Regions from separate parts of the Puribacter membranae genome, predicted to be linked through region 1. Evidence: riboswitches for the same ligand, from Rfam matches in the RefSeq annotation. Region 1 holds a riboswitch; the other holds the start of a gene.
What was found. Region 1 has a riboswitch for thiamine pyrophosphate ahead of thiC (phosphomethylpyrimidine synthase ThiC). Riboswitches for the same ligand answer to the same signal wherever they lie in the genome.

Region 1 (4,185 bases):
AGCCTGCCACCCCGTTCATTGGCGAAGAAGCAATGCCTGCAAATTTTTTGGGCATCCGTCCGGCCAAATACGCCGCCCGCCCCGCCTGCACGCCCAAACTCATCGCCTGCGCCATCAAGACAGGATTGCGTGCATGAGCAATCGCGCTGTTTAGCAATACCGCGTCACAGCCAAGCTCCATGGCAATGGCAGCATCCGATGCCGTACCAATCCCCGCATCCACAATCACCGGAACCTGCGTCTGTTCAATAATCAGCGATAGATTCCACGGATTCAAAATCCCCATCCCCGAGCCGATCAGCGAGGCCAAAGGCATAATCGCCACACACCCCATCTGCTCCAAAATCTTTGCCTGAATCGGGTCGTCGGAGCAATACACCATGACCTCAAAACCATCGTCAATCAGTTTTTGCGCCGCCTTGAGTGTTTCCGGCATATTCGGAAACAGAGATTGCGCATCGCCCAGAACCTCCAATTTGACCAGCGCCTGACCACCCAATAGTTCACGCCCCAGTTGCGCGGTATATACCGCATCATCGGCATTAAAACAGCCCGCCGTATTGGGCAAAATCGTGTACTGCTGCGGCGATATCACATCCAGCAAATTCGGCGCATCCGCATCCTGACCAATATTCACGCGGCGAATCGCCACCGTGATGATCTGTGATTGCGCGGCCACCGTCGCATCGTGTGTCTGTTGCAGATCAGCGTATTTGCCACTACCCACCAGCAGGCGCGAAGCATAGGATTTTCCGGCAATGAGCAAGGGATCATGCATTTGCTCGTTCATGGTATTTAACATTTTTTCTTTCCTTAAAATAGGTCTCAACCGCCGCCAATCGCGCGCACAATATCCACCCGATCATTGGGGTGAATCGGATAAGCACGCCAATCCGCCTGACGAACGACCTGTCGATTCACGGCAACAGCCATCAACTGCACAGGCAAATCCAATGCGTCCACAACATCAGCCAACATCGGATTGTCCATGCGCAGCATATACGGTTGACCATTGAGTAAAATATTCATGGCATAACCTCATTAAATTTTTTGATACAAATCAGCCCCTTGCTTAACAAAGGCGATGGATTTCTCCCGCATCCCTTGTGCCAAGGCTTCATCGTCAGAAAGACCCCGTTGCTCTGCATACTCGCGTACCTGCTGAGTGATTTTCATCGAGCAAAAATGCGGACCGCACATGGAGCAAAAATGAGCGACTTTAGCCGAATCTTTCGGCAGGGTTTCATCGTGAAATTCCCGCGCCTTATCAGGATCCAAACCTAAATTAAACTGGTCTGTCCAGCGAAACTCAAACCGCGCTTTGGACAAGGCATTGTCACGAATTTGCGCGCCGACATGCCCTTTGGCCAAATCAGCCGCATGCGCTGCCAATTTGTAGGTGATGATGCCGTCTTTGACATCGGTTTTATTGGGCAGCCCCAAATGCTCTTTCGGCGTGACATAACACAGCATCGCCGTGCCGTACCAAGCAATTTGCGCCGCACCAATCGCCGAAGTGATGTGGTCATAGCCCGGTGCTATGTCGGTGGTCAATGGCCCGAGCGTGTAAAACGGCGCTTCGTCGCATTGTTCCAATTGCACATCCATATTTTCCTTGATCAATTGCATTGGCACATGTCCCGGCCCCTCGATCATCACCTGTACATCGTGTTTCCACGCAATTTGGGTCAACTCGCCCAGAGTTTTCAACTCCGCCAACTGCGCTTGATCATTTGCATCATAAATGGAACCCGGACGCAAACCATCGCCTAAGCTGAAGCTCACGTCATAAGCCTTCATAATCTGGCAAATATCGTCAAAATGCTCGTATAAAAATGATTCGCGGTGATGTGCCAAACACCATTTGGCCATAATCGAGCCGCCGCGTGAAACAATCCCTGTCAAACGATTGGCCGTCATCGGTACATAAGCCAGACGCACACCCGCATGGATGGTGAAATAATCCACCCCCTGCTCGGCTTGCTCAATGAGCGTGTCGCGGAAAATCGCCCATGTCAATTCTTCCGCCTTACCATTCACCTTTTCCAAAGCCTGATAAATCGGAACCGTGCCAATCGGTACGGGGGAGTTACGAATAATCCATTCGCGTGTTTCGTGGATGTGTTTACCCGTGGACAAATCCATCACCGTATCCGCGCCCCAACGAATCGCCCAAGTCATTTTCTCCACTTCCTCGCCAATGGACGAGCTAAGCGCAGAATTACCAATATTGGCATTGACCTTAACTAAAAAATTACGGCCAATAATCATCGGCTCAATTTCGGGATGATTGATATTCGCCGGAATCACCGCTCGGCCGCGTGCGACCTCATCACGCACAAACTCAGGTGTCACCAACGAAGGCAAAGACGCGCCAAAACTCTGCCCTGCATGCTGGCGCCCCATCAGCTGTGCCAATTGCTCACCCTTAGCACCACTTCGGCGTAAGGTTTCCAAATAGACCTCACGCTGCTGATTTTCACGAATCGCGACAAACTCCATCTCCGGTGTAATGATGCCTCGACGCGCATAGTGCATTTGCGTCACATTGCAGCCCGAGCGCGCCCGTCGCGGCGGACGAATCAGGTTAAAACGCAAATGCGCGGTATTCGGATCCGACAAGCGCTCCTGACCATAAGCAGAAGAAGGTTGAGTTAATAATTCACTGTCATTGCGCTCCGCAATCCACGACGCACGCATGGCAGGCAAACCACAGCGAATATCAATCTGTGCCTGCGGGTCGCTATACGGACCGGATGTGTCATACACCGTTACCGGCGGATTGGCCTCAAAGCCGAACGACTCGGGCGTATCCGCCTGCGTAATTTGACGCATCGGCACACGAATATCATCGCGTGAGCCGGTGACATAAATTTTCTGAGAATTGGGGAAAGGTTGAACAGCATTTGCATCGACACGTGCGCTCTGCTCGGAAAAGACATTGGATTTGATACTCATGAAGGCTCCTTAGTATGTTGGCAATAGCCAAGAAGGAGACTTCAATGAAATGTAAAAGTCATGCCCAATCAATCAAAACCCATGAACACAAACCATACTCATTTCAACGCTTCCCTTCGTTGGCATTATCCAAATCAGGTTCGTAGGGTATTTCTCACCCGACCAAACAACGGTCAGGACCCCTAGCGTGAGGTACAACGGCATCATTCTAACACGTTAAAAATTTTATCGGCACTTACTGCTACTCGACACAGACAAAAAACAGCCCGCAAAAACCGAAATGCCGGCCTTTGCGGGCAAAGATAGTGATGAAGTAGCGATCAATAAATCGCAATCAAGACACGCGTACTTTCCCACCCATATTCAACAGCGCATACAAAGCCATCGCGCCAAAAGTCGCCACGCCAATGCCGTTCAAAGTCACGCCACCCAAGTTCACGGTCAAATCACCTGCACCGAGGATCAAGGTCACGGCGGCCACGATCAAATTACGACTTTGTGAGAAATCAACTTTATTATCCACCCAGATTTTCGCACCCGATACCGCGATCAAACCAAACACCACAATCGATACGCCGCCCAACACCGGCCCCGGAATCGTCTGAATCAGCGCACCCATTTTCGGAGAGAAGCCCAACGCAATTGCAAAAACTGCAGCGAAGACAAACACCAGCGTCGAGTAAATACGCGTCACCGCCATAACACCGATATTCTCGGCGTAAGTGGTCACACCCGTACCGCCGACACTGCCCGAAATCATGGTTGCCAAACCGTCGGCCATAAACGCACGTCCCATATACGGATTCATATCATGGCCGGTCATGCCCTGCACCGCACGCAAATGCCCCAAATTCTCCGCCACCAAAATCAGCGCCACCGGTGCGATCACCGAAATTGCCGAAACACTAAAGCTCGGGGATGAAAAATGCGGCAAACCAAACCAAGCGGCATGAGCCACTTTACTAAAATCCACCGGCAAAGCGCCGTGCTCACCGCCCACGCCCCAGCCCAGACCATTGGTCAATACCGCATACAGCACCGTTGCCACAATCACGCCGACCAAAATCAGCAAACGACGCATCAAGCCCGTACCCCAAACCGCCGTCAAGGCAATGACCAATACTGTCAACAGCATATACCACGCATTGGCATTCGAACCTTTCGCGCCGAGTACCGCGACACCGGCCAAGTTCAGCCCGATGACCGCAACCACCGCACCGGTAACGA
Region 2 (4,185 bases), 200 kb from region 1:
GTGTCGCATTTACAACCGCAAAATGGTCAAGATAAAGATACTTTGCTCAATTTGCTCGAAACCAAAGAGTGCGTGGTCAACGTAGTGAATGTTGCTTTGGCCGAACGCATGAATCAAACTTGCGCCAGTTTATCGCGTGATCAGAGTGAATTTGAGTTTGCACAGGTGGACAGTTGTGCCAGCGCGCAGGTCAAACCTTTATCGGTCATGGATGCGCCGGTGCGCTATGAGTGCCGTTTGCGTGAAGTGTCACGCATGAGCACACTGCCGATGGGCGGCACCATGATTTTGCTCGATGTGGTGGCAGTTTATGTGGCGGATGAACTGGCTTTGGAAGGCGGTATGATTAAGCAGCCGCTGATTGATACGGTGGGCAAAATGGGCGGCGATTGGTACAGTGGCACGCGTGAATTATTTGAAATGAAGCGACCCTAAGGTTTACCAATATTCATTACATCGGATAGCGGCGTAGCCATTCGCTGATCGCTGTGATGGCGATCAATAGCAACAGCGTCAGCCATGCGGCGATTTGTTGTCGGCGCGTGCTTTGATAATTATAGTAAAACGTTTTTTTCGCCTCATGCTCGACCAGTCCGCGCGCGCGTAGGCTCATGGCGCCGCGTGTGGCGTGGCGCAGGGCGAAAATCAAAATGGGCAGCCATTGTAAAAACCGCTCGCGCCAGTTCAATCCGCGCAGTTTTGCGCTGAGCATGATGCGTTTGATCTCCGCGCGCATCAGGCCGATGGCGCCGAAGCCGAGTTGCAGCGCGTAGGCGACATTCATACTGAGCCAGCCGCGTTGCAGCGCTGTGCTGACCACATCACGCAGATTCACCATTGTGCCGGACATGAGCGCGACCCAAGTCATGGTGGTGACGCGCAGTAGAATCTGATTGGCTTTTTGCATGGTTTCGTCGGTGCGCTCGGCGACAAAAATCATATTCCACAGCCAGATGGACCAAGAGAGCAGCAGCGCCAGTCCGAATCGAATGAGAATCGCGCGCCAACTCATGCCCTGAATCTTTGCCAACACCATCATCGCCAACGACCACGCCACCACGGTATGCCATGCGACGGGGAATGCCACGCCGATGAAAAACAGCATGAGTAATGCCAATACGTGCGCGTCGTGCAGTGGGCGCGTGCGGATGGGTGCAGAGCTGTGGGTTGCAGAAGAGGCAGAAGTGGGGGAGGTGGCAGAAATGACAGAGGGGTTCATCGTGGTGTCTCCTCTGTCTCTGCGCCTGCGTGTATATGTAACTCCCCGTCGCGAATCTCCCACGTTTGATCGGCAATCGCCCGATGCAAGGTGGCATCGTGGGTGATGACAATGAGCGCGTGACCAGCGGCTTTGAATGAGCGAATCAGTTGCGTGATGCGTTCGGCATTGAGCGCGTCTTGGCCAAACGTCGGCTCGTCAAGCACGATCAGCGCGCGTTGCAAAAGCACAGGGAACAGCAGGGTGAGGCGGCGCTTTTGCCCCTCGGAGAGCTGATGTGGCGAGCGTTCGGCACAGTCGGCCAGACCGAAGTGCGCCAGTGTGCCTGCGATGTCTTGCACGCCGAGTTGGGTCAGTTCTTCAGCCACTGTGTCAAAGAAAAAATGGCTGTCAGGGTGCTGAAACACATACATCATCTGCTCGCGCGGTTTGATCTGCTGCGGCGCTTCTTCGGCTGAGGCTTGGTAGCGCAGGGTGCATTGACCACCGAGCGGTTTGGTCATACCGGCCAAGGTATTGAGCAGCGTGGATTTGCCCGAGCCGTTTTCGCCGCATAGCACGGTGCATTCGCCCGAGTGAAGCGTTGCATTGGCGGTGAACAGCGGTTGCTTTTTGTCGTAGCCGACGACCAGTTGTTCCAATGACAAGGTGATCTGCGCGGACAGTGGCGGAGGTGTTTGCGTTAAACTCGATTCGGCACGCAGCTGCTGCAATGCTTGCTGAGTTTCATGCAGCCAGCTTTCGGGCGAGCGTTTGTTTAGTTCGCCTTTTTCGGAAATATGCCAGCAGACATCGGCATATTCGGCGACTTGCATGTGGTGGTCGACCAGTAGGATGCAGACGTGTTGCTTGAGCTCGTTCAGCAGTTGGTAAAACTCGGTACGAATCTCTTCATCGAGAAATGCGGTTGGCTCGTCCAGTAGTAAGACTTTTGGTTCGGTCGCGAGCATGGAGGCGAGCAACAGGCGCTGTGCCTGTCCGTGTGAGAGCTGCGCGGTGGGTTTGAGCTCCATATCGCCTAAGCCGTATTGTTCGAGCAGGTATTTTTTCGCATGCATTTGCTCGGGCGTGTATTGGCGGTGCTCCATGCTGAAAAAGAATTCTTCGCCGACGCGCTCATGTACGATTTGTGTGTGCGGGTTTTGCGAGAGGTACAGCGCGTCGCGCGCAATGGCCGGATTGCCGCCTGCGAGTGTGCCGTGAATGAATTCGGGGTATAGGCCTTTGATGAGGTTGAGTAACGTTGATTTGCCACTGCCGCTCGCACCTGTGAGCCAGACCAAGCCACGCTCGGGTAAATTCAGCGGCGTGGATAAGGCAATACCCGCACGAGTGCGGGCATAGTGAAAATCAAACGGTTCTAAACGCATCATGCGGTTTGAATTAGCTGCGGTCGCGTGCAATTAAAAAGCCATCGAGCAGACCGGTTTTTACCAAACGTTTCCCCAGATAGCGGCTCAATGCCGCAGCAAAAACCCAGCTGGAGATGACGAATACGGCCAGTTGAATCGCATTGAACACGATGGACAGGTTCGCTTGCTCTTGGCTCAAGTAATCATAGCCAAAGCTGAACACGGCCGCCATGCTTGCTGCCAACAGCAGCACCGACCAGTTCCATTTGCGGTACAAGAACAGTGCGAATACCAACTCAGCGCCCAGACCTTGCACCAAACCGTAAATCAACGCGCTCATGCCCCATTGCGTGATGATGCCTTCGACACCGGCGGCGACCAAGGAGCCGAACAACGCCATGCCCGGTTTGCGCACCATATAGCCGAAAAATACCGGCGCCATCAGCCAAAAGCCATCCAAAGCGCGTTTGATACCGAGCGGTTTGAGCAAGGGTTCTTTCAAAAAGTCGTAGACCAAGGTCCAAGCCCAGTACGCCACACCCATAGCGGCGGCCATAACGGCAACAGTTACCCATTCCTGCAAGGTAATCGAGCGGAATAAAGCCAATGGCGAACGGGGTTGAAATTCAGATGAAGTAAATATGCGATTCATTTAGAGTCCTTTCCTACGCGAGTATTAACTCGACAGGTTCAAAGGGTATTTCTCAGGCCGAGCCGCCCCATGCGACTGACCACCCCCAGGTGTGCGATTACATTATTTGAATAAGCGCAGAGGCGCAATCATAGATAAGCGCGAGATAAAAGTCAAACCGCCATAGTCAAATCCCTGTGTGGCTGGCATAATAAGCCTTCAAGCAAATAACCAATCGGCACGAACTCCCAAATGCAGCCCACTATGAACCTACCCTTACAAAAACCCCATTATCCTCGCGTATTGAGCATTGCCGGTTCAGACAGCGGCGGCTGCGCGGGTATTCAAGCGGATTTAAAAACCTGTTCGGCATTGGGTTGCTATGGCATGACGGCCATCACAGCGATTACCGCACAAAATACGCTCGGAGTGCAGGCGGTACAGGTATTGCCGCCGGAGATGGTGCGTGCTCAGATTCATGCCGTGGTATCCGATATCGGTGTAGATGCGGTGAAAATCGGTATGCTGTATAGCCCTGAAATTGTCCATGTGGTGGCGCAGGTATTGCGAGAATATGTTTTTGCCAACGTGGTTTTGGATCCCGTGATGGTGGCCAGCAGTGGTGATTCCTTGATGCAGCAGCAAACCGTTGAGGTGCTGGTTCAAGAGCTATTTCCTCTGGTAACGCTGATTACCCCCAATTTAGATGAAGCGTCATGCTTACTCGGACGCAGCATTGAACGTGTTGAACAGTTGGAGCAAGCCGCTCATGATTTATCAGAGTTGGGCGCGCGTGCCGTTTTGCTCAAAGGCGGGCATTTATCCGAGCAGAGCGCGGGGGCGGTTGTGACGGATTTACTGCTGGACTCGTCCAACCATCAAACCGAGCAGACCCAAACCTACTCCAGCCCGCGCATAGCCAGTATGAACACGCGCGGAACGGGCTGTACCTTATCCTCGGCGATTGCCTGCTACTTGGCCTT

Region 2: another riboswitch for thiamine pyrophosphate. It lies ahead of ACZ41M_RS04365 (ECF transporter S component); the one in region 1 lies ahead of thiC (phosphomethylpyrimidine synthase ThiC).

The regions. Positions count from the first base shown of each region.
Region 1 is NZ_AP040167.1:1,086,555-1,090,739, forward strand. It holds gene ACZ41M_RS05355 (thiazole synthase) at 1-802, opposite strand, end outside; gene thiS (sulfur carrier protein ThiS) at 826-1,029, opposite strand; gene thiC (phosphomethylpyrimidine synthase ThiC) at 1,042-2,958, opposite strand; TPP riboswitch at 3,053-3,152, opposite strand; gene ACZ41M_RS05370 (solute carrier family 23 protein) at 3,293-4,185, opposite strand, start outside.
Region 2 is NZ_AP040167.1:888,938-893,122, reverse strand. It holds gene ACZ41M_RS04380 (flavin reductase family protein) at 1-435, shown strand, start outside; gene ACZ41M_RS04375 (energy-coupling factor transporter transmembrane component T family protein) at 452-1,219, opposite strand; gene ACZ41M_RS04370 (ATP-binding cassette domain-containing protein) at 1,216-2,592, opposite strand; gene ACZ41M_RS04365 (ECF transporter S component) at 2,603-3,223, opposite strand; TPP riboswitch at 3,217-3,320, opposite strand; gene thiD (bifunctional hydroxymethylpyrimidine kinase/phosphomethylpyrimidine kinase) at 3,467-4,185, shown strand, end outside.